Regions from separate parts of the Vibrio sp. NH-UV-68 genome, predicted to be linked through region 2. Evidence: riboswitches for the same ligand, from Rfam matches in the RefSeq annotation. Region 2 holds a riboswitch; the other holds the start of a gene.
What was found. Region 2 has a riboswitch for lysine ahead of ViNHUV68_RS05285 (Na+/H+ antiporter NhaC family protein). Riboswitches for the same ligand answer to the same signal wherever they lie in the genome.

Region 1: linked by a shared signal. The riboswitch ahead of lysC (lysine-sensitive aspartokinase 3) and the one ahead of ViNHUV68_RS05285 (Na+/H+ antiporter NhaC family protein) in region 2 are both predicted to bind lysine.

Annotation. Positions count from the first base shown of each region.
Region 1 covers NZ_CP134975.1:2,778,063-2,793,309, reverse strand. The annotation lists gene thiP (thiamine/thiamine pyrophosphate ABC transporter permease ThiP) at 1-842, shown strand, start outside; gene thiQ (thiamine ABC transporter ATP-binding protein) at 826-1,530, shown strand; gene yjgA (ribosome biogenesis factor YjgA) at 1,678-2,205, opposite strand; gene pmbA (metalloprotease PmbA) at 2,315-3,658, shown strand; gene lysC (lysine-sensitive aspartokinase 3) at 3,731-5,086, opposite strand; lysine riboswitch at 5,200-5,377, opposite strand; gene ViNHUV68_RS12695 (aminotransferase class V-fold PLP-dependent enzyme) at 5,599-6,720, shown strand; gene ViNHUV68_RS12690 (PglL family O-oligosaccharyltransferase) at 6,760-8,535, opposite strand; gene uvrA (excinuclease ABC subunit UvrA) at 8,604-11,426, opposite strand; gene galU (UTP--glucose-1-phosphate uridylyltransferase GalU) at 11,558-12,433, opposite strand; gene ViNHUV68_RS12675 (response regulator transcription factor) at 12,545-13,192, opposite strand; gene ViNHUV68_RS12670 (single-stranded DNA-binding protein) at 13,475-14,020, shown strand; gene csrD (RNase E specificity factor CsrD) at 14,183-15,247, shown strand, end outside.
Region 2 covers NZ_CP134975.1:1,123,882-1,139,128, reverse strand. The annotation lists gene hisF (imidazole glycerol phosphate synthase subunit HisF) at 1-366, opposite strand, end outside; gene hisA (1-(5-phosphoribosyl)-5-[(5-phosphoribosylamino)methylideneamino]imidazole-4-carboxamide isomerase) at 348-1,085, opposite strand; gene hisH (imidazole glycerol phosphate synthase subunit HisH) at 1,098-1,712, opposite strand; gene hisB (bifunctional histidinol-phosphatase/imidazoleglycerol-phosphate dehydratase HisB) at 1,725-2,798, opposite strand; gene hisC (histidinol-phosphate transaminase) at 2,861-3,901, opposite strand; gene hisD (histidinol dehydrogenase) at 3,914-5,215, opposite strand; gene hisG (ATP phosphoribosyltransferase) at 5,221-6,117, opposite strand; His leader region at 6,168-6,304, opposite strand; gene ViNHUV68_RS05285 (Na+/H+ antiporter NhaC family protein) at 6,480-8,081, opposite strand; lysine riboswitch at 8,196-8,377, opposite strand; gene ViNHUV68_RS05280 (H-NS family nucleoid-associated regulatory protein) at 8,900-9,313, shown strand; gene ViNHUV68_RS05275 (inosine/guanosine kinase) at 9,461-10,765, opposite strand; gene ViNHUV68_RS05270 (hypothetical protein) at 10,962-11,231, opposite strand; gene mnmA (tRNA 2-thiouridine(34) synthase MnmA) at 11,427-12,548, shown strand; gene hflD (high frequency lysogenization protein HflD) at 12,572-13,189, shown strand; gene purB (adenylosuccinate lyase) at 13,341-14,711, shown strand; gene ViNHUV68_RS05250 (DUF3833 family protein) at 14,799-15,247, opposite strand, start outside.

The sequences.
Region 1 (15,247 bases), 1.5 Mb from region 2:
GCTTAGCCAAACCGATGGCGACAGCGGTGGGCTCGCAAGCAAAGAACATCCGGTTAGTGAGAGACAGTGGCTACATGAAATGCTGGGACTGGAGCTGGATCGGTTTGGCGATGTTATTGGTGTTACCCCCGCTATTGATGGTGGTACTCAGTGGTTTCAATAGCAAAGCGCTGACCGTGTTTGTGGACAGTCGTTTTTGGTCGGCATTACTGGCTTCATTGAAAGTGGCGACGTTGGCTAGTGTGATTGCGGTCGTCAGTGGTTATGCGATTTTGTTAACCAGTCGCCGTTTAAGACTCAATCGACGGCATAAAAGTGCTGATCATATTGAGTTAATGGCAACGATCATATTGGTTACGCCAGGGTTGGTGGTCTCTACTGGGCTCTTTTTGCTGCTGCGCACGGTAACCGATGTGTTCAGTCTAGCGTTTGTTGTGGTCGTTGCGGTCAATGCGTTAATGGGCTTGCCATATGTGATAAAAACCCTTGCTCAACCTATGTTACATATAGAGCAACATTATCAGTACTTATGCGCGAGTTTAGGCCTTAAAGGTTGGCAGCGTTTTAAAGTGGTTGAGTGGCGAGCATTGAAAAAGCCGTTTGCCCATGCCTTTGCTATCAGCTTTATGTTGGCGATTGGCGACCTGAGTGCGATTGCACTGTTTGGCAGCCAAGAGTTCCGAACTCTGCCACTGTATCTGTTTCAACTGCTTGGCAGTTATCAGATGGAAGCTGCCGCAGTGGTATCGCTAACCCTGTTACTGCTCAGCGTCGGTTGTTTTTCGCTACTCGAAGTGTTGTTTAACGCCAACGATAAGGTCAAGTATGTTAAGTCTCAATAAGGTCGATTATTATTATCATGATGAGCTATTCCATTTTGATGTCACCATCGCCCAAGGTTCGATTGTTGCTCTGATGGGGCCTAGTGGTGCCGGTAAATCCACCTTACTGGCGCTAGTGGCAGGCTTTATTGAGCCGAGTAAAGGGCAAATTATGGTCGATGGGGTCAATCTTGTTGGCCGAGCGCCGCACCAAAGGCCATTTGCGATGTTGTTTCAAGAGCATAATCTGTTTGCTCACTTAACGGTGCAGCAGAACATCGCTTTAGGCTTGCACCCTGGGCTTAAGCTGACGCCTCAGCAGCAGCAACAAGTGGTTCAAGCGGCGCAACAAGTCGGAGTCGATGCTTACCTTGATCGTCTCCCTGAACAGCTCTCAGGCGGCCAGCGTCAACGAGTCGCATTGGCGCGCTGTTTTGTTCAGCCGCATCCAATTTGGCTACTGGACGAGCCCTTTTCTGCCCTTGATCCTATTTTACGCGAAGAGATGCTCGCATTGGTGAGCAAGCTGGCTGATGAACGACACATTACAGTGTTGATGGTGACGCACCATATTAGTGATGCCAGATCGATCGCGAGTGACTTTATTTTTGTGGCCGACGGAAAAGTGGCCGCGAATGGACCTGTCACTCAGCTTACGACGCAGCATTGCCACCCTGCATTGAGCGAATTTGTTCGTGCCAGCGATTAAAAAAGTCAGGCGTCTGAGTATCACGCTGTTGTGCTGGAGTGGTGAGGTGGGTAACGAAAAGGGTTGACGCATGCACGTCAACCCTTAAATCTAATCGCTAATCGCTAATCGCTAATCGCTAATCGCTAATCGCTAATCGCTAATCGCTTAACTCTCTTCTTCATTGAGCGCTTTAAGCACTTGGAAGATTTCACGATATGCTTTAGCTGGCTTACCGGCTTGTTTCTCTTTGTTGGCTTGGCGAGCCAATTGACGTAATCGCTGACGATCCGCACTTGGATAAAGCTCGGTTGCCTCTGAGATCGCTTCATCGCCTTTTTCCACAATACGGTCACGCAGCTGCTCAAGTTTGTGTAACTCTGCTGTTGCCTGTGAGTGTTTGTTGCGGACTTTATCTAGCGCTGCTTGCAGTGGTTCGATATCTTCAAAACGCATTAACTTACCAATGTATTGCAACTGACGACGACGTGCTTCGTTCTTGAAGCGTTGGGCGTCTTTTATTGCATCGGCTAGGTCTTCACTCAAAGGAAATTTTTCTAGAGCCGACGGTCTAAGTTCAACCAGCTCTTCACCAAGCTTTTGTAGCTCTTCCATGTCGCGTTTCATTTCGGTTTTGCTGACCCAAATGATCTCTTCTTCTTCTTCCCATGGCGCTTTTTGGTTTTTACGTGCCATCTTTCTACCCTAATATGACCATCTATTTCTCTATTTTAACAAGAATCGTGGGGAGAAAGCGAAATTCTTGTTATCCTAATGGCAATTGATCTTAAGAAATGAAGTAGATATGGACGTAAGAGAGCAAGTTGCTCAACAGCGCGTTGAGCTAGAAGCTGCAGTAGCAAAGGCATTGGAGATGGCAGCAGCGAATTCTGATGCGGCTGAAGTGGCGATCAGTAAAACCACAGGCTTGAGTGTTTCTACCCGTATGTGTGAGGTGGAAAACGTCGAATTTAATAGCGATGGTGCTCTTGGCATCACGGTTTATCGTAACCAACGCAAAGGCAGCGCGTCGACTTCTGACTTAAGTGAAAAAGCCATTGAACAGACGGTGCGAGCGGCGCTTGATATCGCTCAGTTCACCTCTGAAGATCCTTTTGCTGGTCCTGCTGCGAAAGAGTTGATGGTCAAAGATATTCCTGAACTTGACTTGTTTCACCCAGACACGCCGGATCCAGACAGTGCTGCTGAGGTGGCGATTGCTGCCGAACAACAAGCCTTGTCATTTAGCGATAAAATCAAACAAAGCGATGGCGCGAGTTACGATAGCCACTACGGTTTGAGAGTATATGGCAACAGTCACGGTTTGCTCGCCAGTTATGCGTCTAGCCGCCATAGCACCAGTTGCAGTGTCATTGGCCAAGGCCGCAATGGGGAAATGGAACGCGACTACAGTTACACGGTTGCACGTCATAAAGATGATCTTTGGACTCCTCAAATGGTCGGCCAGAAAGCCGCTGAAAAAACCGTCAGTCGTTTGGATGCGCAAAAGCTCAAAACCGGTCACTATCCAGTGATGTTTGCAGCGGATGTGGCAACGGGATTGTTGGGGCATTTAGTGATGGCGATCAGCGGCGGCAACTTGTACCGTAAATCGTCGTTTTTACTTGATCAATTGGGGCAACAAGTACTGCCTGAATGGTTTAACGTATCGGAAAAGCCACACATACTGCGCGGTTTGGCATCGAGCCCATTCGATAGTGAAGGGGTGTTCACTCAAGATAGAGAGATCATTACAGATGGTGTGCTCGCCACGTACCTACTAACGAGCTACGCCGCGCGTAAAATGGACATGACACCAACCGGTCACGCGGGCGGGATTCACAACTGGTTTGTTAACTCGACTGGGCAGAATTTCGAACAGATGCTCAACGAATTAGGTACCGGTTTATTGGTTACTGAAGTGATGGGGCAAGGTGTTAACATTGTTACCGGTGATTACTCTCGTGGCGCCGCTGGCTTCTGGGTTGAAAATGGTCAAATTCAGTATCCAGTGTCTGAAATTACCATCGCGAGTAATTTAAAACAGATGTTCAATCAAATTGTCGCTGTGGGCAACGATGTTGAAACGCGGTCTCAAATTCAGACTGGTTCTATTTTGCTTGAGCGGATGAAAGTGGCCGGTGAATAGCCACGGTCATCGATAAAAAAGGTTGGCGCGGGCCAACCTTTTTTGTTTGTCTTGATTGTTACTCGATGATTGTTACTCGGCTTCAAATAGCTCGGCATGCAGCTTTTGGATCGCTGACTTGGAAACAGACTCATTGACCAAAAAACACAGATTGTGCGGGCTCGCACCGTAACAGATCATACGTAGATTGAAGTCTTCTAGTGTACCAAAGACTTGTTTTGCATAGCCTTTGCTTTCACTCATGTTATTCCCAATCAGTGCCACTAAACATAAGTTATGTTCAACCTCAACACTGCACAGCTCTTCGAGCTCGAGTTTGGCCGCTGGTGGTAATTGCGGAGCGCCGCCAGAGGTGCCAGTTTGATCTAAAGTCAGTGAGACACTGATCTCTGAGGTAGTAATCAAATCGACCGAGACTTTATGTTTAGCCAAAATTTCAAACACTTTGGCGAGAAAACCATATGCATGGAACATTTTCGCACTGCGCAGCGTGACCATGGTTTGATTGCAACGTAATGCCAAGGCTCGAAACAGAGGTGAACTTTCGACTTGGTGACGAATCCACGTTCCGCCTTTTTCTGGCTCTTTCGATGAACCCACAAAGACCGGAATGTCATGGCGTAGTGCTGGGACCAAGGTCGATGGATGCAGAATTTTAGCGCCGAAGTTGGCCATTTCAGAAGCTTCACTAAAGCTGATTTCTGGAATCGGTGAGGCTTTAGCGGCAATCCGTGGATCGGTGGTGTAAATCCCCGGAACATCAGTCCAAATCTCTAGACCTGCCGCCGCAACCGCTTCGGCAATCAAAGCTGCACTATAATCACTGCCACCGCGACCAAGGGTTGTGGTGTTGCCTTGGTCATCTGAGCCAATGAACCCTTGAGTGACGACAACGTGTTCTTGGCAAACAGGAACCAAAGCGGTTTTGGCTAGCTCACCGATACGCTCGAGGTTGGGCTCTGCTTTACCAAAATTATCATCGGTGCGCATGATATCGCGGATATCGAAACGTACCGCGTTAATGCCACGCTCTTTCATTAACTGCGTCAGTAAGTGAGTCGACATTAATTCACCACATGCTACTAGGTGATCAGTCAGTTTGTTGCTTGACTGAATTGACGCCGCTTCAGCCAGGCTGGTCACGGTATCAAGAATGGCATACACCTCACTCGCTGCTTGAGTTGGCTCATTAAGCTGATTGAGTACCGCATCGTGAATGTGGGCGAGTTGGGCCAATAATTCACTACGACGACTGTGATCTTGCACCCCATTGGCGAGCTCAACTAAGAGATTTGTCACGCCGGAGCACGCACTACTGACGACCAGTTTGGTGTTCGGGTTATTTTCGATAATTGCAGCACAGCGGCTCATTGCTTCAAAGTTTGCAACGCTTGTTCCACCAAATTTAGCTACATTAAAACTGCTCACAGCGTATCTCCCACGACTTCCTGAAATAAAAAATTTGGTCATTAGACCAACATCCAATGTTTTTACTTTGATGAAGAGAGTTGAGCGAAAGAGAGGTCTATTTTTGAATGATGTACCTCAGAAGCTCATCATCAGACGGGGCTGATGACAGTCGTAGGGATTCAACCCTAACAACCGATAGATCCAAGCCGACACCCCGGAACTACCTCGGCACTGCTCCCCCTCGATGGATTGTGTTGGAGTTGCGGCTCCACAACACACCTACCTGGGCAGTGCTCCTCTTCTGCAAAATAATTTGCCAGTGGCATAAATATTCACCACTTATTTCTGCATTGAACGTGTTTCTTCGTATGATGTCAACGAGAATTTGTTGCTTAATGGCATTTTAAAATTAACAAACTTGTGACACTGGTTTGACCTGCCGACTTTGGGCTAATTGCCGGGTGATTGGAATTCGATTAAGGTGGAAAGTCACAACAAAGACAACAACAAAAATAATTATGGAGCAGCCAATGACAATTCAAAGTTTTATTCCTCCCCAGCGCATCCTTATGGGACCAGGACCTTCAGATATTTCTCCACAAGTTTTGCAAGCTTTGAGTCGCCCAACGGTCGGCCACTTGGATCCTTTGTTTGTTGGCATGATGGACGAGTTAAAGGCACTACTCAAATACGCGTTCCAAACGGAAAATGAATTTACCATCGCGGTGTCGGCTCCGGGTAGTGCTGGCATGGAAACTTGTTTTGTTAATTTGATTGAGCCGGGTGAGAAAGTTATCGTCTGTCGCAATGGGGTATTTGGTGAACGGATGCGTGAAAACGTGGTTCGTGCTGGTGGTATTGCCGAAGTCGTCGATGATGAGTGGGGCGCACCAGTGTCTGTCGATAAAGTCGAGCAAGCACTTAGCGCTCACCCAGACGCTAAAGTGCTGGCGTTTGTGCATGCAGAAACCTCGACTGGCGCTTGTAGCGATGCACAAGCGCTCGGTAAATTGGCCAAGCAACATGGCGTGCTAACCATTGTCGATGCCGTAACTTCGCTTGGTGGTGTGCCGTTAAAAGTAGATGAGTGGCAATTGGATGCGGTCTATTCTGGCAGTCAAAAGTGTCTGTCTTGTGTGCCGGGATTGTCGCCAGTGACCTTTTCTGCTGCGGCGATCGAAAAAATCCAATCACGCACAACACCAGTGCAAAGCTGGTTTCTCGATCAGAGCTTAGTGTTAGGCTACTGGAGTGGTGAGGGTAAGCGCAGCTATCATCACACGGCGCCAGTCAATAGTTTGTACGCGTTACATGAAGCGCTATTAATGCTGAAAAATGAAGGCTTGGAGAATGCTTGGCTGCGCCACCGTGAGATGCATGAAAAGCTTAAGCAAGGCTTAGAAAAGCTGGGTTTTGAGTTTGTTGTGGCTGAAGCGTCTCGTTTGCCACAACTGAATGCGATTTATGTTCCACAAGGTATCGATGAAGCGAAAGTACGCTCTCACTTGCTCGAAACCTATAATTTAGAAATTGGTGCTGGCCTTGGTGCGCTGGCCGGTAAAGCGTGGCGAATCGGCTTGATGGGCTATGCTGCGCGCCATGAGAACGTCGCACTGTGCTTAAGAGCGCTCGAAGAGTCCTTAACTCAGTAATCACACTTTAAGCGACAGGGCGGCCTTATGGTCGCCCTTTTAGTGTGCTAGCCGTTGATTATCAGCTTTTAAAGCGTCGATGTCAGGAGCGATATAGTGAATCTGTGAAAAATCGCGATTGGGGAATAAGAATGTCGCTTCGGCACGGATCTGTTCGGCTTTAATCGTGTCGTCAATGCCTTGATACGCCAAAATTAAGTTGCTGTAAAAGGCTGGTCTCGGTTTGTCCTTAATCATCGACAAAGACCAGTCAATGTAAGCTTGAATGTACTGGCTATTTTGCTCAATAAGACCCAGATTAAGATAGGTACTGTAAATGTCCCAATCGTAGCGGTCCTGCCAAACGATGGCGTTAGAAACGCGCTCTAGGATCTGTGGATCTTTAGGCTGTGAACGCTCAAATTGAGTGAGCACATAGTTGGTGTGTAGAGCGCTCAACATATAGATACTGGTGACGATAGGGACGATCAAGCTAGCCACTCTTAGTGCGGCTTTTGAAATAAAACTCAATGATAAACTGCGGTAGCGACTGGCGCGTTGGTCAACCCAAAACAGCAGAATAATAAAGGTTAACCAGTGTATTGATGAGTGATAAAACGGGTACTCAAGCTGGCTGTGCAATACGATAGGCACAAACAGGGCGAACATGGCTAAACGTGTGCCTTTCTTGGCTTGAAATAATCGGGCTAAGACGAATAACGCCGCCAGTATAATCGCCAACAAAGGCAGTAATCCCCCTTCTACTCCCCAATAAAGCAGTTCATTGTGCGGGTGATCCATGGCGGCAAGCCCAGGTTGATAACTTGGGTTGAGCTGATGTTGGCGTGCGGTATAAACCAAATACTCCGGCTCAAAGCGGCCGTATCCATAACCGGTAAACGGCTTTTCAATCAACATATCTAACGCTTGTGGAAAGGTATATTGTCTTGGACTTTCAAGGTTGGCTTTGTGGCCAATCAGCGTTGAAGATTGCCCCGGTAAAGCCGAAAGAGAGAAACCGATAACGATACCAAGCGTAATCGAGACTATCCAACCCCAAAAACGCTTTTTCGTCGCAAAGCGATAAAGGTAGTGCAGGAGAAAAACAACGCCTAACACCGCCCCTAACCAGCCGGTTCTGGACGCTAAGACAATCAGTAGGGGGAGCGTCACTATCGGGGTGAGATAGAGCAAGGCGACTTCACTGATTCGGCGTTGGTATTTGGTTGGATGACGTGCCAATAAGTACCCCGACAGTGCCAAGCCAGTTGCCAAAAAGCTGGCCATTACGTTGGGCTGTTGGAAAATACCATAAGGGCGATTATTGAGCGTGTCGTAGCCAAACACATTGTCTGGCTCGAGGAGTAACAATTGCACCCAGCCGAATAGGCTTTGAATCAACACCGCAATGACCACAAACCACAACAGGCGCTGTTTTTGTTTGTTGCTAAAACGTATCTGTTGTAATACCACAAACAACAAGTACCCCGCCCATAAACCAATTAATCTGCCGGCGGCCAAATCGGGATTGGCGCTAGTATAGAGAACGGGCAGTGTCATCATGACACAGCAGATGAATAATCCTAGAGTAAGTTTGTTGTAACGGAGCGCTCCTTCCGAGCCGATCTGGTAGAAACCAATGGCAAGGGAGAAGCTGATGGCGAGCCATGTCGTGGCATTAAAAGATAGTGCAAGCCCAGAGCCGCCCGGATTGGGCATAAACCAGTGCATCGCTAGCAAAAATACGATTGCAATAGAAACTAAGAAAGGTTTGATTAACGGCGGCTTTGGCGCCTTTATTTCCAGCTCTGTTCCAGCTACATGCGTAGTCGCCATAAATTACAACACCTCAAAAAAACAGACCAGTGAGGTAGTCACTGGTCTGTTAATCTTACAACTAAATGCTAACTTAACATAGGTTTAAGGAATCGCGCTGTGTGTGACCCCTCAACCAGCGCTACCGCTTCGGGAGTGCCAGACGCAATAATATCGCCACCACCTTGGCCTCCTTCAGGCCCTAGGTCAATAATCCAGTCAGCGGTTTTTATCACATCTAAGTTGTGTTCAATCACCACGACCGTGTTGCCATGATCACGTAGGCGATGCAAGACCGCAAGTAGCTGCTTGATATCGTGGAAGTGCAGACCTGTCGTCGGCTCATCGAGAATATACAACGTTTTTCCGGTATCACGTTTGGATAGCTCTCGAGCCAGTTTAACGCGTTGCGCTTCACCACCTGAAAGGGTTGTTGCGGCCTGACCAAGACGAATATAAGAGAGGCCGACATCCATTAAGGTTTGCAGTTTTCGTGCAATCACAGGGACGGGCTGGAAGAATTGATGAGCATCTTCGACCGTCATCTCTAGCACTTCATCAATGCTCTTGCCTTTATAGCGAACCTCTAGTGTTTCGCGGTTGTAGCGCTTGCCTTTACACACATCACAAGGGACATAAACATCAGGTAAGAAGTGCATTTCAACCTTGATTACGCCATCTCCCTGACACGCTTCACAGCGACCGCCCCGGACATTAAAGCTAAAACGCCCTGGTTTATAACCACGTGAGCGTGACTCTTGGGTTCCTGCAAACAGTTCACGAATTGGGGTAAAGATGCCGGTATAAGTGGCGGGATTTGAACGCGGTGTTCGACCAATAGGGCTCTGGTCAATATCGATAACCTTATCAAAGTGCTCTAACCCTTTAATCTTTTTATACGGCGCTGGCATGGCGGTGGTGGCGCCGTTAAGCTGGGTATGAGCAATTTTAAAGAAAGTATCGTTGATTAAGGTTGATTTACCCGATCCAGAAACACCGGTAATACAACTAAACAGCCCGACAGGGATCTCGAGGTTGACATTCTTTAAGTTGTTACCAGAGGCACCAATAAGTTCGACGACTTTTTTACTGTCTCTAGGCGTGCGAGTTTCAGGAATGGCGATCTGCTGTTTGCCACTTAAATACTGACCTGTTAGCGAGTTAGGGTTGGCAATGATCTCAGCCATGGTGCCTTCAGCAACCACATTGCCGCCATGAACACCAGCGCCTGGACCGATATCAATCACATGATCAGCCATCCGAATTGCATCTTCGTCATGCTCAACCACCAGTACCGTATTGCCTAAATCGCGCAGGTGGGTAAGGGTTTTCAGAAGACGTTCGTTATCACGTTGATGCAACCCAATGGAAGGCTCATCAAGCACATACATCACGCCGACGAGTCCGGCACCAATTTGGCTCGCCAAACGAATACGCTGCGCTTCGCCACCAGAAAGGGTTTCGGCACTGCGGGATAAATTTAAGTAGTTGAGACCGACATTGACTAAGAATTGTAGTCGGTCGTTAATCTCTTTCATCACTTTTTCAGCGATTTGCGCGCGTTGGCCTTCTAGTTGCAGGGAGGCAAAAAAGCTCAGCGCATCGGCGATACTTAACTCAACGATCTGCGAGAGCGTGGTATCGTTAATAAAGACATTCCGTGCCTCTATGCGCAAGCGGCTGCCGTCACAGCTAGCGCAGGTTTTGGTCGAAATGTATTTGGCTAAATCTTCTCGGACGGCATTGGATTCAGTGTCACGATAACGGCGTTCTAGCGTATTTAGAATCCCTTCAAATGGGTGACGTTTAACGCGAATATCACCGCGGTCATTGATGTATTTGAACTCGATCTCAGCTCGGCCTGAACCGGTAAGAATGATCTCTCGGGTCTTTTTCGCCAAGGACTTAAACGGCACGTGAAGATCAAAACCATAATGTTCAGCGAGCGATGAAAGCATCTGAAAGTAGTAATAATTCTTTTGATCCCAACCGCGAATGGCTCCTTGCGCCAAACTTAAACTGTCATCGACAATCACTCTGGCCGGATCAAAGTATTGCTGGACGCCCAAGCCATCACAGGTATGACAAGCACCTGCTGGGTTATTGAATGAAAACAGGCGCGGCTCAAGTTCTTGCATGCTATAGCCACAATGTGGGCAAGCAAAATTGGCGGAAAAAACCACTTCATCGTCTGGGCCTTCCATCGGTGCAAGTATCGCAATCCCGCCAGAGAGCTCTAATGTGGTCTCAAAAGATTCGGCTAGCCTTTGTTGCAAGTCATCGCGGACTTTGAATCGGTCAACCACCACCTCAATCGTGTGTTTCTTGTGTAATTCAAGCGTCGGAGGATCGGAAAGATCGCAGGTTTCACCATCGATTCTGGCGCGGATAAAGCCTTGCGCGGCTAAGTTCTCTAGGGTTTTAACGTGCTCGCCTTTTCGCTCTTTGACGATTGGCGCCAGTAACATCATTTTTGAGCCAGCGGGTAATTCCAATACTTTATCGACCATCTGAGAAATGGTTTGCGCCGCAAGGGGGACTTTGTGCTCTGGACAGCGAGGTTCGCCAACGCGAGCGTAAAGTAAACGCAGGTAATCGTAAACTTCGGTGATGGTTCCAACCGTGGAACGCGGGTTATGTGAAGTGGATTTCTGTTCAATCGATATCGCTGGCGACAAGCCTTCAATATGGTCGACATCGGGTTTTTCCATCAAGGATAAAAACTGACGCGCATAAGCAGAGAGTGATTCGACGTAACGACGTTGGCCTTCTGCATAGAGGGTATCAAAAGCAAGCGAGGACTTGCCTGAGCCTGATAAACCAGTAATGACAGTGATTTTATCTCGGGGAATGGTGAGATTAATGTTCTTCAGGTTATGGGTGCGGGCGCCGCGGACTTCTATCTGATCCATGCTTATCACTCTATGCAAAAATTAGTTGGCTAAGTATTACATAGTGTGAGAAATGTGCAAATAAATACTGGATAAAAAAACAGTAAAGGCAGCCGTTTAAGCTGCCTTTCATTGCCACTCAAAGGCTGATATTACTCGTTCTCTTTGGTGGTGGTTTGTTTGCCAAGTTCTGAAGTCTTGGTGTCTTTAAGGTAGAGGTTTTCAAAGCAGTAATTGGTCGCTTCGATATATCCTTCGACGCTACCACAGTCAAAACGCTGACCTTTAAATTTATACGCAAGTACGCAGCCCGCTTGTGCTTGTTTGAGCAGCGCATCGGTAATTTGAATTTCGCCGCCTTTACCGGGTTCAGTATTTTCAATCAACTCAAAAATATCTGGGGTTAAAATGTAGCGACCAATAATGGCAAGGTTGCTCGGCGCAGTGCCTGGCTCAGGTTTTTCTACCATGTTATCGACGCGATAAATATCGTCTTTGATCATTTCACCGGCAATAACGCCGTATTTATGGGTTTCATCCGCTGGCACCTCTTGCACGGCGACAATCGAACAGCGGAACTGCTTAAATAGGGCAACCATTTGGGCGAGTACGCCTTGCTGCTCGTTAACGCATAAGTCATCGGCTAAAACCACCGCAAACGGCTCGTCACCAATTAATTCACGCCCGGTCAAAATTGCATGGCCGAGGCCTTTCATCTCACGTTGACGAATATAGGTGAAGTTGGCGGTATCAATAATATCGCGAATATCAATCAGCAGATCTTCTTTGTTGGTGCCACTGATCTGGTGTTCGAGCTCATAATTCATGTCAAAGTGGTCCATGATCGAGTGCTTACCACGTCCAGTGACAATACACATACCATCCATACCTGCTTGAATTGCCTCTTCGACGCCATATTCAATCAGTGGTTTGTTCACCACTGGCATCATCTCTTTTGGCATTGATTTGGTCGCAGGTAAAAAGCGTGTACCGTACCCCGCGGCTGGAAATAGGCATTTCTTAATCATCAGTAGAACCCTTTAACTTGTTATTATTCGTCAAACTGGCGCAACTTTATCATGAAACCCTAAATGAGATAATCACTGTGCGCTCAGAATGACGAAACAATCGTCGTCGATTTAGTTTCTCATATGTTGTTTGGCCCAAGCGGCCGCTTGAACGCGGTTTTTCGCCCCGAGTTTTTTGAAGATCTTTTGCAAGTGTGATTTCACGGTAAACTCGCTAATAAACATGTCTTCGGCGATCTGTATATTTGAAGAGCCATTCATTAGGCAACGCAAAATTTGAATTTCACGTGCGGTCAGATCGACTGTGGCTGGAGTGGTTTGCGTATCGACGACACTGCGATAGTGAAACAGCAATTGAGCGGTCACTTTTCTTGGCAGCCAGTTTTCTCCGTTGATCACGGCTTCACAACCGCGCATGATCAAATCAATATTGATGTCTTTATAAAACACCCCTTTCAAATGGCCAAACGCTAAAAGCTCGTCGGTGGTCAATCGCTGGCTCACGTTAAACACAATGGTTTCAAACGATTTGTCGGCTAAGGGTAGGGCGCGTATCTGGCTTTTAAGCTTAGTGTAGTTATGGTAGTCAACCAGCAAAATGCGATGTTTGTGTTGTTGTAAGGCGAGTAGCAGTTCGTTTGGTATTATTCGTGGTATTACCATCCCCAACTTTTGTTCTAGTTGATCGATAAACGGATGTTCAAGCGATGAGTCTTCACATAGGAAGGAGATGGTTCTGGTATATATGCTTCTAGCCATAATGTCCTCTAATACTAAGGTTGTAATAATTGAATCTCAGAGTGCAGCAAGTCTTAGAGGCGCGCTAATTTTGGTTGAGTGTTTGCGCTGCGATTCATATGGCTAGGTAATTTACTGATTACTCAGCATAGTTACAGTTTGAGACGACTCTAAAAACGGACTCAGTTTGATGTTGCTTGATAAACTGAAACGACATTGTGGTTGAGAGATTTGTTGCGAGCACAAAGCGTGTTATCCTTATGCGCTATTTTCTGAACAACCCAAATTTAGACGGAGCGAAACATGGCTAGCCGTGGAGTGAACAAAGTTATTTTAGTCGGTAATCTGGGCACTGACCCAGAGGTACGTTTCATGCCGAGTGGCGGTGCAGTTGCCAACATTACTATTGCAACGTCTGAATCATGGCGTGATAAAGCGACGGGCGAACAGCGTGAAAAAACAGAGTGGCACCGTGTCGCTTTGTTTGGCAAGTTGGCCGAAGTGGCGGGCGAATATCTACGTAAAGGCTCTCAAGTCTATGTAGAAGGTCAATTGCAGACGCGTAAGTGGCAAGACCAAAGCGGCCAAGACCGTTATACAACGGAAGTTGTGGTCCAAGGTTACACGGGTGTTCTGCAAATGTTGGGTGGCCGTGCGCAAGGTGGTGCACCAGCTCAAGGTGGTATGGGTCAATCTCAACCTCAACAAGCTCAGCAAGGTGGTTGGGGACAACCTCAACAGCCGGCGATGCAAAAGCAGCCAGCGCAGCAACCGCAATCTCAGCCACAGCAGGCGCAGCCTCAATATAATGAGCCGCCGATGGATTTTGATGACGACATCCCGTTTTAGACGTTTGTTATCGAAAAAAAGCCGCGCTTGTCGCGGCTTTTTTATATAGTTACCTCAGCAACTCGCCGAGAGTATAAGTCGTTGACTACACTAATCTCTATAAGCTAAAAGCATCCGCTAAATAACCGAATATTATCGATTGAGAAAAGGAATTCTGCATTCATGAGGTACACGCCTACCTTAAAACTGAGTACACGCTTGGTTGCGTTTGTAACTGTTATTGTTATCAGCGCGATGTTTATCCTGTTCTTAGGTGGCACTTTATCGTTCAAACGATTAGGCCAAGAATATCTTGACCATTCTTTGCAAGGGATCGTCGATGTTGTCGATAAAGAGATGGAAGACCCTGACGCGGCGTACTCTCTTCAGCGTTGGATGCCGAAAATGTTGCAAGCCTCAAGTGTTGTTGAAATGGAGTTGCTCTCTTCATACGGTGTAATTTATCGCTTCAAAGATACTTCATCGAAAGTGGCGAGCGAGTTGTTGTATGAGGTGGAATACACCCTAGAACGTAATCGCGGCTACCAAATTCGCTTTAAAGCAATCCCGCCTTATATTGGTTTTGGCTATTCGATGCAGGCGTTGTGGTCGATCACGCTTGCGGTTGGTTTGGTGGTGTTCTGTTTGCTGCGTGGTTTGAAGTGGCTCAAAGAACAACTGTATGGTTCAGAAATGCTCGAAGAGCGTGGACGGATGATTTTAGCTGGTCGAGTCGAAGAGTACGCCAAAGGCGATGAGCGAGAGTGGCCTTATACCGCCAGTGAAGCGTTAGACCGATTAATTGAAGAGCTGCAAGATGCGCGGCAAGAGCGCAGTCGTTTCGATACCTTTATTCGAACTCAAACTTTTTTAGACCAACTGACCGGGACGGCTAATCGAGTGCTATTTGATAGTAAACTTGAAGCGGCACTGTCTGAAAATGGCTCCCATGGAGGAGTGTTGATGCTACGGATTGATGATTGGGAGCAGATAGAAGAAGAGCAGGGGAAACAGGTCGCAAATGACTTCTTAGTGGATGTGGGTGAAGGGCTTAATAATGTCATTCAGCGCTACCCCGATGTCATTTTGTCACGTTACTACAGCTCTGACTTTGCCATCTTCGCTCCGAGTTTATCGAGTAAAGATGTCTCTCATATCGCCACTCAATGTCTGAAACAGATTACCAAGCTCACCCCGCCGTTGCCTCTCGATGTTGACAATTGGGTTCACATTGGCGTGAGTATGTAC
Region 2 (15,247 bases):
AACGCCAAATTTGTCGGCTAGGTCGGTAATCAACTGTGGATTCGCTAGTGCTGGCGAATTAATCGAAACCTTATCCGCACCAAACTCTAGAATGCGCGCGGCGTCTTGTGCTGATTTAATGCCACCAGCCACACAGAACGGGATATCAATGACCTCTGCAACGCGCGCAACCCAGCTTTTATCAACAACACGACCATCACTGGATGCCGTGATGTCGTAAAAAACCAACTCATCTGCGCCTTCCTCAGCATAACGCTGGGCCAAAGGAACAATGTCACCGATGATTTCATGGTTACGAAACTGAACGCCCTTCACCACTTGCCCATCACGGACATCAAGACATGGAACTATTCGCTTTGCCAACATGCAAATGCCTCCTGTGCAGTGAACTTACCATCAAGTAACGCGCGACCAACGATCACCCCTGCAACACCGCTGCCTTTCAAGGCTTCGATATCAGCTAGCGAACCAATGCCACCGGAAGATTGAAACTCAACTTGTGGGTACTGTTTACATAGGTCAACGTAAAGTTCTACGTTTGAACCTTCTAACGTGCCATCACGAGAAATATCAGTACAAAGTACGTGGGTTAAACCCACCGTGAGGAAATTGTCGATCAGCGCTTCAATCGTAATGCCTGAATCTTCTTGCCAGCCAGAAATAGCAACGTTACGAGTACCATTTTGGTCAATATTAATGTCCAGCGCTAAAACAATCTTGTCTGCGCCGTACTTTTTCATCCAACTTTTCACAAGCTCGGGCTGTTTTACCGCAGTAGAGCCGACCACAACGCGCTGAGCTCCTGCTTCTAACAGATCAACAACGTCTTGCTCGCAGCGCACTCCGCCACCTATTTGGATGTTAGCAGGCGTGCTTGCAAGTAGCTTTGCAATCAAATCAAGTTGGCGCGCTGTTGTGTCTTTCGCGCCGGTTAAATCAACCAAATGCAGCCAATTTGCTCCCGCTTGGTGATACAAATTAAATTGTTCTGCTGGGTCAACTTTATATTCTGTTACTTGGCCATAATCACCTTGATAAAGGCGGACCACCTGTCCTTCAATTAAATCGAGAGCTGGAATAATCACATTAAATCCCTTTTATAATTCTAAGAAGTTTTGAATCAGCTTCGCGCCCGCTTTTGAAGAACGCTCGGGGTGAAATTGCACACCGTAGTAGTTGCCACTTTGCAAGGCTGCCGTGAACGGTTGGCCATACTCACACTGAGCAATGGTATAACTACCAACAGGCATGGCAAAACTGTGGACAAAGTAGAAATACTCACCCTGTTCAATATCTTTAAACAGTGGATTGCCTTCTTTAGCCGAGACCGTATTCCACCCCATATGTGGCAGCGGTAAATCTCCAGTTTGCAATCGCTTTACTTCACCATCACACAAACCTAAGCAATCAACTTGCTCATCCGCTTTCTGACCTTTTTCTTGAGACACTTTGCCAAGCAACTGCATACCTAAGCAAATACCAAGTAACGGTTTTTCGACTTGTTTAACGAGCTCAATGAGGTCACGTTCTGCAAGATTTTTCATCGCCTCGCTAGCAGTACCAACGCCGGGCAGGAACAGTTTGTCAGCGCCGAGTACCACTTGCGGCTGTTTTGAAATGGTGACTTGATAGCCTAAACGTTGGATAGCAAATTTGACCGAAGAAACGTTGGCACAACCAGTATCAATAATTACAATTTTTTGCTCTGTCATAGTTTCGCCCCGCTACAGCACGCCTTTACTGCTTGGCAACTCAGTGCCTTCCACTTTGATTGCCTGACGCAATGTCCGACCAAACGCTTTAAACAAACTTTCAATAATGTGGTGGTCGTTGTCACCAGCAGACGATAAGTGCAAAGTACAAGCCAATGTATCGGTCAGAGAGCGGAAAAAGTGCACTACCATCTCTGTTGACAAGTCGCCGACTTGCTCACGACTGAACTTAGCATCAAATTTCAGATAAGGACGGCCTGATAAATCAAGCGCACATTGAGCCAAACACTCATCCATAGGCAAACTGAAACCAAAACGACCAATGCCGCGTTTGTCACCCAGCGCTTCTTTTAAAGCCTGACCAAGCGCCAAAGCAGTATCTTCGATAGTGTGGTGATCATCGATATGCAAATCGCCTTCGACCTGACAAACCATTTGAAAGCCGCCGTGAGTCGCAATTTGGTCTAACATATGATCAAAGAAGCCTAGGCCTGTAGAAATCTTATTGCCGCCTTGCTCATCTAAATTAACCTTGACGCGTATGTCGGTCTCTTTAGTGGTACGCACCACTTCAGCAACACGCGCTGTTACGGTCAAATCCTTGAGGATTTGTGGCCAATTCATCGTATCAGGGTGATACTGTATACCACGAATCGCCATATTTTCGGCCAACTGCAAATCCGTTACACGGTCACCGATAACCACTGAATGTTGAAAATCAACTTTACCGCCTTGCAGGTACTCTTTGACCATGCCTAGCTTGGGTTTACGACAGGCACAGTTATCTTGTTCAAAGTGCGGACAGATAAGAACGTCATCAAATTTAACTCCCTGCGACTCGAAGATCTCCATCATCATATTATGCGGTGCATCGAAGTCTTGTTGTGGGTAGCTGTCTGTTCCTAGGCCATCTTGGTTGGTAACCATAACCAGGCGATAATCTGCATCTTGCAGAGCTAAAAGGCTTGGAATGACCAATGGCTCTAATTTGAGTTTATCTAAGCGATCGACTTGAAAATCGACTGGTGGCTCGACAATCAAAGTGCCATCACGATCAATAAATAAGATTTTTTGTTGTTTGCTCACTCGAACTTCCTTATTTCAAATTGGTTAGCACTGAGAAACATCGTCAGTGCCAAAGATTCTTTTTAGCTGTAATAGTTTCTAATAAAGCCGAGTGTTTTCTCACACTCGTCTCGGCTGCCAACGCTGATCCGAACGCAATCTTCAATAGGCGAATTACGCAGAATAATCCCTCGCTCCCACGCCGCTTTAAACAAAGCATCGCCATCAGGAAATTTAACCAATAAGTAGTTACCCCACCCTTCAAAAACTTGCAAGCCAGGGATCATCATTAGCCCAACTTGTAAGTAAGCGCGATTGGCATTGAGATCCAATACTTGAAATTTCGTGCGGGCTAAACCGGCCTCAGACAGAGCTTGAATGGCAATCTCCGCCACAGGAATAGGCACAGGATATGGCGCAATAACCTTCAACAAGACGTTTATCAGTTGTTGATTTGCTAAAGTAAATCCACATCGCAACCCTGCAAGCGCGAACGCTTTCGACAACGTGCGTAAAATGGCAAGATTTGGGTACTGTGCTAGTAAATCGACGGTTGATGCCTCAGGGCAAAAGTCGATATAGGCTTCGTCCATAACGACAATGGCGCGATCTTTGGTCATTTCAAGCAAAGAGACGATGTCTTCGCGCTTTACCAAGTTCCCCGTTGGGTTATTCGGAGAACAGACAAAAACCAGTTTTACATTATCGAGATTTGCTTCGATGCTGGCCAGATCCAGTTGCCAATCTGCTGTTAATGGTATGGTTTTACGCTCAACACCGATCGTTTCAGCGCTGATGGCATACATGCCATAGGTGGGAGGGCAGTAGAGAATCGCATCTTGGCCTGGCTCACAAAACGCTCGGATCAGCAGTTCGATCCCTTCATCAGCGCCTCGAGAAGTTAAAGTCTGCTCAGGCAACACACCTGCATAAGCGGCATAGGCTTCGATCAGTGCTTTAGGTTGGCACTCGCTGTAACGATTTAAACGCGCAAAATCGGTTTTATATTCATTCGCAAAAGGTGATTCATTGGCATTGAGCCACACATCACCACTGCCACCAATTCGGCGCGCAGAAAGGTAAGGTGTTAACTGTTGTACTTGTTTACGTGCTAGCTTTTCCATCTCATTCAATCCTTACGCATTCTCTTTGGCAGCAAGTTTCTCAATACGGATCGTCACGGCTCGTTTGTGCGCATCGAGCCCTTCCGCTTCTGCCATCGTCACTACCGTAGGGGCAAGGTTTTTCAGCCCTTGTTGCGTCAGCTCTTGCACCGTCATCCGTTTAGAGAAATCCGCTAACCCTAAGCTTGAGTAAGTACGCGTATAACCATAGGTAGGCAGTACGTGGTTAGTACCTGATGCGTAGTCACCCGCAGATTCTGGTGACCAATCGCCTAGGAAAATAGACCCGGCATTATCGAGCAGCGGCAATAGTTCACGCGGATTTTTGGTCTGGACAATCAGGTGCTCAGGGCCATAGTAATTAGAGATCGCTACCGACTGAGTGATAGACTCCGCGATAATAACCAGGCTCGATGCCAAGGCTTGCTGGGCAATATCTGCGCGCGAAAGCAGTTTCAGTTGACGCTGAACCGCATCGGTCACTTGGTCAGCAATAATTGGTGATGGCGTGACTAACACCACTTGCGAGTCTGGCCCGTGTTCGGCTTGGCTGAGTAAATCGGCGGCAATAAAGTCCGCATCGGCGGTTTCATCGGCAAGCACTAGAACTTCAGAAGGCCCCGCCGGCATATCAATCGCGGCGCCGCGGAAATCATTACTGACCTGACGTTTTGCTTCTGTTACGTACGCATTACCAGGGCCATAAATTTTATCGACTTTCGCGACGGTTTCGGTTCCGTAGGCCATAGACGCAACGGCTTGAGCACCGCCGACGTTATACACTTCATCAATACCACACAGTTTTGCGACATAAAGAATTTCATCGGCGATCGGTGGAGGTGAACACAACACCACTTTGCGACATCCAGCAATTTTCGCCGGAACCCCAAGCATCAATACGGTTGATGGCAGTGGAGCACTTCCCCCTGGGATATAGAGGCCGACTTTCTGAATCGCACGAGTTACCTGTTCGCACATCACGCCCGGCTGAGTCTCGACCTTGATCGGCTGTGGTTTTTGCGCCTTGTGGAACTTAGCAATATTGTCATACGCTTGTTCAAGCGCTTGCTTCATTTTGGTGGATAAACGCAAACACGCTTCGTCTATCTCGGTACTTGAAACTCGAATCGATTGCGGCCTTACGCCATCAAATTTTTCAGTTAGCGCAAGCAACGCCGAGTCGCCATCTTGACGAACTTGACCAATCAAGTCGGCCACTGCCGCCGTAATGTTTGCGCCTTGCGTGATTGCTGGACGCTCAAGGATCGACGCTTGCTGCGATTCACTTAATGATTGCCAAACTACCGTTCTCATCGCGCTTACCCCATCATTTTTTCAATTGGTAGGACTAGAATCGAACTCGCCCCTAGCTCTTTTAACTGTTCCATGGTTTCCCAAAATAAATTTTCGGTACTGACAAGATGAATGGCGACTTTTTCTTGATCGCTCGACAAAGGCAAAACGGTTGGGTCTTCCGCACCCGGCAGGAGTGCTTTAATTTGTTCAAGCTTGCTAACTGGCGCGTGTAACATGATGTATTTAGATTCTTTTGCTTGCTGAACGCCTTGCATGCGAGTAAGCAGTTTTTCAATCAACGCGGTCTTGTCTGCATCAAACTCACCCAGTCGCTGGATTAGCGTGGCTTTTGATTCAAAGATCACTTCGGCTTCTTTGAGACCGTTTGCTTCCAAAGTTGCACCGGTAGAGACTAAGTCAGCAATCGCATCCGCTAGACCTGCTCGCGGCGCTACTTCGACAGAGCCCGTCAACATACAAGTCGAAAATGGCACGCCTTGTTTATCCATATAGGCTTTTAGTAATTGTGGGTAGGTAGTGGCAATTCGCTTACCAGCCAAATCTTGAGGGCCCTGATACTCTTCATCTTTATCCAGTGCGATAGAGAGTCGGCAACCACCAAAATCTAAACGGCGCAGTGAAACATATTCGCTTGGCTCTCCAAGAGCTTTACGATCAAGACGAACTTCTTCTAGCTCGTTCTCACCAATGAACCCCAAATCAACCACACCATCCATAATCAGACCCGGAATGTCGTCATCTCGCACTAATAGCAGATCGATGGGCATGTTTTCAGCGTGGACGACCAAACGCTCACCCATTACATTAAACTTCACACCACACTGTTTAAGCAGAGCTTGGCTCTCTTTACTTAGGCGACCTTTCTTTTGGATGGCGATTCTTAAGCGTTGTGTCTGCATGACTTTATCCCTGTGCAAATTTTTCAAATATGTAATTTCTAAACTGTAAAACTAAAAAACCCTCGGAAGAGTGTATCTCCCGAGGGTTCTAAATCTTGTAATTTGCGATTTTAGCCTCCGGGAGTTTCCTATCTCCCGGGTATGCGCGCATCTCCCGAAAGACTAGATTGGGTGATGATGGTGATGAATGTTCATTCCGATTAGGCGCATAGTTAATAAGCTCTTCAGTTTCGCTTGGTTGATATCCACACTAACTAAGGCGGACATTTTTTTCAACTATTTATTTAAACTTTTTTCAATTTGTATATAACAAATAAAAAGGGAGCTAACGCTCCCTTTTCATACGACTGAATGACAATAAGTTAGGCGTCGCTACACACCGCCATTTTTGATCTAGAGAGAACCGAAAGCAGTACACAAACCGCAATAAAGCTCACCGTTGCAGCCGCAAAAGAGATCGCGACCGAAGCCGTCATACCTAAGGTAATGAAGCCGATACACGATACAACCGCGACGGACAAGGCATAAGGTAGCTGAGTAGCGACGTGATCAATGTGATTACAGCGCGCCCCCGTTGACGACAAAATGGTGGTATCTGAAATGGGTGAACAGTGATCACCAAATACCGAACCAGCCAGCACCGCGCTCAACATTGGCAGCATCAGAGCCAAGTCGGTAGCGCCCGCCATGTCACCAGCGATAGGAAGCATAATCCCAAATGTTCCCCATGAAGTACCGGTCGAGAACGCCATCAAACCGGACAATAAGAACAAGATCACCGGTAACCAGTGTGGATTAATATTACCCTGAACTAGTGATGATAGGTATTTACCCGTGTTCATGTCACCAATAACCGAACCGATTGTCCATGCGAAGACAAGAATTAAAATCGCACCGAACATAGATTTTGCACCAATCCACAAGGTGCGTGTGATCTCACCTGTGGCAATCCCTTGTTTGATCACCGTAAATAGCGCAACCGCCAAGCCAACTAAACCACCGTAGATCAGTGACATGCCAACATCGGTATTTTCAAACGCGCCGAGTAGATTAAATTGATGGCCATCTGCGGCCAATGCTTGACCACCGGTGTAAAGCATCGAGGCGATAGTGGCTACAATAAGAAAAACAATCGGTAACACTAGATCTGAAACTTTACCGCCTTCGCTCTCAACAATATCAAGCTCTTCATTAAGTTCATGAGCTTCTTGGGCATCATCAGCTTGCTCTTTGGCAAAGCCATGACCGCGCGAAGCGGCGATCTCATGGTCGCGCATTTTACCAATATCTAGGCCAAACCATGCAACAGCAAAGACCATCAATAGAGCAAAAATTGCATAGAAGTTCATCGGGATCAATCGAACATACGCGCCAAGCGCAGAGTACTCAGTTATACCGTGAGAAACTAAGATGCCACCGATGATCGTCATGATGTACGCACCCCAGCTTGATGCTGGCATGATCACACACATAGGCGCTGCAGTAGAATCAAGAATATACGCGAGTTTAGCTCGTGATACATAAAAACGGTCAGTGACCGGACGAGAAATCGCCCCCACCGCTAAACTGTTAAAGTAATCATCGACAAAGATAAACACGCCAAGAAACGCAGCCAAAAGCTTTGAGCCCCGCTTACTTTTAACGCGAGTTTGTGCCCATTCGGCAAATGCACGAGTACCGCCTGACAATGTCAGTAAAGCGGTCATCATTCCAAGCAGAATAAGGAAACCGACAATACTCATGTTCCAAGTGTTAATACCACCGTCTTCAATAAAAACACTCGAAACGGTCGTGCCAACGTAGCCAGCAGCATTGGTTAGCGAGTAGTCGTTAAGCAAAACCGCGCCAAGTGCGATACCAACACCAAGCGAAACCAGCACACGGCGAGTAATGATAGCTAAACTCAAAGCCACAAGTGGTGGCAAAAGAGATAAAGGAGATAATGCAAAATCAATTAAATTCATGATCTTCAAAAACCAGTAATAAATGGTTAGAGATCTACTGCAGACTAATTGCAGGAATTCATTTCCAAACAATTGAGTTGAAATAAGCGATAGGTAAGCGAATGCTTTACCCAGCCCTACAGTAGCGCTCCATAGTTTAACAAATTATAGACTATGGCAGTGTTACCCCTTTCGAGTGTAACCCCAGCAAGCACCTTTGATAGGGCAACTCACTTCGGCGAAATAACCTTTCCTGCTTGTTCATTGGCATCACCCCAACAAACATTACTTATTTATCCCGCGCCTCTACCGCGAGTGATGAAACTTTAAACTACCGAAAAATCAATTTAACAATAATTTAACCATCACACCGCATTAGGTTGCGTTCATTGTACTTAACTCAGCACTCGATTCAACAGATTATTCCAAGTTTTATTGTTAATTTTTATGGTTCAATCGCTTAATCCATTACTGAATATCTTTTGAATACTCATCCAGTTCAATAACAGCCGCTACCTTTATATGAGTGACTAAATTCACTATTTCTAATGCCACACCCTCCTTGGCAATAACAAACCTATAAGTTAAAGTGAACAATATATGCTAAGCCGCTCATATAATGATTTTTATAATAGGTTTCACATCTTTATGAAATGGATGGAACGCAGTTACCTATTTTCTAGCTTAACCACTAACATTGAATTGAAATAGTCATTTTATGTTTATCTTTTCCATCAAATATGATTATTTTATGTAAATTTATCTCTATTGGATTGTATTATTAAAAATAGAGGTTTATGATTCTTGCATCGACAACTTATATATGAAGAGATGAATAAATGTCGGAACTAACAAAAACACTATTAAATATTCGTAGTCTACGTGCATTTGCTCGTGATCTGACTCTAGAGCAGCTTGAAGAAGCACTCGACAAATTAACTACTGTGGTTGCTGAGCGTAAAGAAGCTGAAGAAGCTGAGCGCGCCGCTGCCGCTGAGCAAGAAGCGAAACTGGCTGCGATTGCAGAGCAAATTTCTAAAGATGGAATTGATGTAGAAGCGTTAATTTCTGCTCTTGCTGGAGAGTCAAAAACCAAAAGCAAGGCAAAAACAAAACGCGCTCCTCGCCCAGCTAAATATAAATATGTTGATGCTTCAGGCGCAGAAAAAACTTGGACAGGTCAAGGCCGTACACCATCATCAATCCAAGAGCAATTAGACGCAGGTAAGTCACTCGACGAGTTCCTAATCTAACCATTTTGTATTATTTAAAAAGCGCCTGAATGGCGCTTTTTTTGTGGCTGGTATAAAAAAGACCTCATAAGTATGAGGTCTAAATGAAATTTCAATCACCATTATTCTCTAAACGATAAAATTAAGTATCGTTCAAGGGGCTTCGATTTAACGCTCCCAGTATGCCTCTTCCAAGCTATCTTCACGCTCTGGCAGCCCTTTTGAAAGACGCGGGGAATGCTGTACCAAAACCTCATAGCTTGCGCGATTTGAATACTTACATACTTGAGAAAAAGATGAATAAGTCAGGTATGAGTGAGTATGTTTACTCGAATTAGGTACATTTTCTCTATGGTATTTATTAGCGGCCATATCATGCAATAAGGCAGAGAGTGCCGCATCGCCAGCACCATTAGTGTTTTTAATTTTCTCAGGGCCACCCATATAAGGTGAAATATGTGAGTAAACTTTAATTGCATTATCACACAGTGCTTTCGATGCGGGACGACTAAATTCGTAACGGTTAAATTCTGCGATACTACCTGGCAAAAGCGGTAATGAGGTTTCACGTTTTGCCGCCTCTTCCGTATAGCCCGCCATAAATAACCCCAGTGGCCCAGCAGTACATAATACTAAATCTACCCACTCTAGTGCTTTATCAGAGGCAACTAATGGATCAGATTCTCCAGTTAGCGCCTCCGCTTCATCCTCATTCATGGCAACAACACTGACGTGATCGCGTAAAAATGCCTGCCAAAATTCAGGATCGTCTTGAATAACAAATTTTGTGCCTAGGGTTAACACTACTGGGACATGATACTGCTTGGCGTACTCAATCGCTTTCATTGTCGCCTCGGGCATTGGATCGCCTGCTTTGCAACGGACCAAGTAAGCGGTTAAGACGAGCGCTGAAGCATTTTTGAAAATTTTCTCAGGAATACTGTCTGGGTGGAGTTGGTTCATTTGACCTTCGCTAATCGCAAAAGTACGTTCACCATCTTCAGTAATCAGTGCAAAGCAGCGTCCAATCGCACCGTTAACGCCCTGCAAATAGTTCAGATCCATACGGCTAGACGTGTTACATAAATAACGGTAGCCATAACTGCCAATCTTGATGTCTTGGCTCATTACGCCCAATAAGGTCGAACGGTCATCAGCAAGAACCGAATAGTTATGGAGTGTGTTGCCTATAGTGCCGCCCGCATATTCATTAGTAATTAAAGCGTACTCTTTTAACTCGGTATAAAGCGCTTCTGCGGTTTCATCATCGATAACTAATGAGTGTCCCTTACTCAGATTGTATTTCTCGATTAACTCACTACTCACCTTGGCTTCAATATCAACCAAAGTTTGGTCAATACCAATAATGTGCGTTCGTGACATCTTCTTGCTATCTTGCGCTTGAGTAACCAGTGGATCACGAGCATGAACCGGAAAATAGTGTTTGGATTTGCGTTGACCAGGAAATTTCATATTGCTGATTCTGAATAAGGGATGAAAGGATGCCGGATTCTACATCGCCGTTTTCAGTGCGGCAATATCAGGAATTATAGCAAACGTTTGCTGCGTTAATTCATTATCCACGGTTCAAGGCTTCACCGTGGTTGCTCCAATATGCAAAAATGAGTCTACTAGCTGTAAACTCATAATAATCGGCAAATAAAGGCCCTTACTCACCTTCCATAAAGCTTAAGTCAGGTAAACGGTCTAAGTTGTCACTGTAGCGTTTTAAGTTGAACTGGCCGTCATTTTTTGACACATCAAATATTTCAATCGCCACGGCACAAGCCATCATAGCCACTGCATCTTCTTTTGAATTACCCGTCATCATCAGGCGCATCAAGGTCTCTTTAACTTTAACCGGATTGCCATCTTCAAGTTGATTCTCAATCACTTCGATCAACTGAGCTTCTTCGATTATCGAGTTCTCATCACTCATTGTATTTACCTTGCCTATCTTGAATTTTGCTTACTATGCCATATATACAAACTCTATAGACAATAAAGCGTGATTTTGTCGTGTTACTTGGTCAAACAATGGCCGTTAGCGAAATGTGAGGATGATCTCGGATCTGTCCCCTCGTTATGCTTTCTGATAGAATTTGCGTCCGGTTAATTTAAGTGGTGTTTAGTAATGTCTGACAACTGTACTGATAACAGTCAAAAGAAAGTCATCGTGGGTATGTCCGGTGGTGTTGATTCATCCGTTTCGGCTTATCTTCTTAAGCAACAAGGCTATCAAGTCGAAGGGTTGTTTATGAAGAACTGGGAAGAAGATGACAACGAAGAATACTGTACAGCAGCAGAAGATCTTGCCGATGCTCAAGCGGTTTGTGACAAGCTAGGCATTCACCTTCATACCATTAACTTTGCCGCAGAATACTGGGACAATGTATTTGAGTACTTCCTTGCAGAATACAAAGCAGGTCGTACACCGAACCCTGATATTTTGTGCAATAAAGAGATCAAATTTAAAGCTTTCTTGGAGTTCGCAGACGAAGTTCTCGATGCTGATTACATTGCGATGGGTCACTATGTACGCCGTTCATTTCCACAAAATGGTGAAAAACCGCAAATGCTACGCGGCGTTGATGGCAACAAAGACCAAAGCTATTTCTTATACACGCTTAGCAGCGAACAAATTGGCCGTAGCTTGTTCCCAGTCGGAGAGCTTGAGAAGCCTGAAGTGCGCCGCATTGCTGAAGAACAAGATTTGATCACGGCCAAGAAGAAAGACTCGACTGGTATCTGCTTTATTGGTGAACGTAAGTTTACCGACTTCCTTTCGCGCTACCTACCCGCTCAACCAGGTAAGATCGAAACCCCTGACGGCAAAGTTATCGGTGAACACCAAGGCTTGATGTACCACACTTTAGGCCAGCGTAAAGGTCTGCATATTGGCGGACAAAAAGGCGGTGGCGGTCACGAAGACCCTTGGTACGTTGCAGAGAAAGACTTAAAACGCAACGTGTTAATTGCCGTTCAAGGCGCTGACCACCCGTTACTGAAGTCACAGGGGCTGCTCGCATCTCAGTTGCATTGGGTAGATCGCGAAGTAATTAAACAACCGTTACAATGCAGTGTAAAAACGCGCTACCGTCAGACAGATATCCCATGTACTATCATCCCAATTGACGATGAAAACATTAAAGTTATCTTTGACCAGCCGCAAGTTGCCGTAACACCAGGACAATCCGCTGTCTTCTATCAAGGCGAAGTCTGTCTAGGTGGCGGTATCATTGAAGCGCGCATTTAAGTAACCATCAGGAGTAGAACTACGTGGCTAACACACTTTATGACCGTACTATCGCCTTTGCTGGAATCTGCCAAGCGGTTGCCTTAGTGCAACAAGTCGCCAAAAACGGTCACTGTGACTCTGACGCGTTTGAAACTTCATTAAAAGCAATCTTAAACACCAACCCTCCTAATACCGTTGGTGTTTATGGCCGAGAATCAGATTTAAAACTCGGCTTAGAATGCTTAGTGAAAGGGATCGACAGCACCCCAAGTGGCAGTGAGATTACTCGCTATATCATTAGCTTACTGGCATTGGAGCGTAAGCTGCAAAGCCGTAATGACGCGATGTCGCAGCTTGGTGATCGTCTGCAAATGCTTGAACGCCAACTGGAGCACTTTGAGTTGCTTGATGAGCAAATGATCAGCAACTTAGCCAGCGTTTATCTTGATGTGATAAGCCCAGTAGGCCCAAGAATTCAAGTCACTGGCACCCCTTCAGTGTTGCAACAAACCTCAAGCCAACACAAGGTTCGTGCTTTACTGCTTTCAGGCATTCGCAGTGCTGTGCTATGGCGACAGGTCGGTGGTAAACGTCGTCATCTCATCTTTGGTCGTAAAAAAATGGTAGAGCAGGCACAGATCCTGTTAGCTCGCATGTAAACTTTATAAAAATCAGCTCGTGATAACTCTCGAGCTGATTTTTTTTGCACAACATCAAACCCGCGCAAACGTTTGCGCAATATTCGTGACAATTGCCGTAGTTATTGGTATAAAGCTCACGAAATTTAGAAACCCAATTCAGGAGAACATCATGGAACTGTCAGCATTGACTGCTGTTTCACCAGTAGACGGCCGTTACGGAAGCAAGACAATTGCGTTACGCGAGATTTTCAGTGAGTACGGTCTATTAAAGTACCGTACTATCGTTGAAGTTCGTTGGTTACAAAAGCTTGCTGCTACTGCTGAAATCGCTGAAGTGCCCGCATTCAGCGCACAAGCAAGCCAATTCCTAGACGACCTGGCTGCCAACTTTTCTGAGGAAGACGCGCGTCGTATCAAAGAGATCGAGCGCACCACCAACCACGATGTAAAAGCGGTTGAGTATTTCTTAAAAGAAAAAGTGGCTGATGTTCCTGAGCTGCATGCCGTCAATGAGTTCTTCCACTTTGCATGTACTTCTGAAGATATTAACAATACCTCGCACGCTCTGATGCTAAAAGAAGCGCGTGAGACAGTAATTCTTCCAGAAATTCGTACTCTCATTGATGCGATTAGAACTCTTGCTGTTGAGTACCGTGACATACCACTGCTCTCGCGCACTCATGGTCAGCCAGCTTCTCCATCAACGATGGGTAAAGAGATGGCTAACGTGGCGTACCGTATGGAGCGTCAATATAAGCAGATCGAAAATGTTGAGATTCTAGCTAAAATCAATGGCGCTGTGGGTAACTACAATGCTCACCTTTCTGCCTACCCTGAGCTAGACTGGCACCAGTTCAGTGAAGAGTTTATTACTCAATCTCTTGGCGTTAATTGGAACCCTTACACCACTCAAATCGAACCTCACGATTACATCGCAGAGCTGTTCGATGCTGTTGCACGTTTCAACACCATCTTGATTGACTTCGACCGTGACGTTTGGGGTTACATTGCTTTAGGTCACTTCAAACAAAAGACTATTGCTGGTGAAATTGGCTCATCAACCATGCCACACAAAGTCAACCCTATCGACTTTGAAAACTCTGAAGGTAACTTAGGTCTTGCCAACGCTGTCTTTGGCCACCTTGCGCAAAAGCTACCAATTTCTCGCTGGCAACGTGACCTTACGGACTCAACGGTTCTTCGTAACCTAGGTGTGGGTGTTGGCTACGCGGTGATCGCTTACACTTCAACCTTAAAAGGGATCAGCAAGCTTGAAGTTAACCGTGAAGCACTTCTTGCCGAGCTAGACAAAAACTGGGAAGTACTTGCTGAACCAGTACAAACGGTTATGCGTCGCTATGGTATTGAAAAGCCATACGAGAAACTCAAAGAGCTAACTCGTGGTAAGCGTGTCGATGGGGAAGCTATGCGTGTCTTCATTGATGGTCTTGAGCTCCCTGAGCATGAGAAAGCTCGTCTAAAAGAGATGACGCCAGCAAACTACATTGGCCAAGCCATCGAGCTGACCGATAAGCTATAATAAAGCTTAAAAGCTAGCATAAGGTTGACGTCAAAGCGTCAACCTTTTTTTTGCGCCTTGCCATCATCATGACAAAGCTCAATCACCTTATTGCTTTTGAAAAAACAGCGTAATGCGTCCAACTTCTAACCCAAACTTCTTAATTTTGGTTAAATTAAAAATATGCTGTTCGTCTTGACGATAGAGCCAGTCATCAAAGGTTACCACCACCGATGAGTCTTCCATCTTGAGCTCAAAATCGTACTGCCATTGCAACGCGTTACCGACTTCTCGCCCCTTGGCAACACCAATGATGTCATCAGCCTGACCTTGATATTGACCATCACCCAATCGCTCAATGGTCCATATTCGTTGGCTTTTTTCTCCATCATCAAAGATAAAATCCTCGACGAGTGTGAGTGTATTTCCCTCAACAGTGCCAACAATGTCAACTTCAAAACGACGGGTCTGCTGATGAGTGTAGTCTTGCACCATGCCCCAAGCGGTCGACGTTCCTTGAAAATACTCAAATAAATCAAAACGAGGCTGGGTTTGAT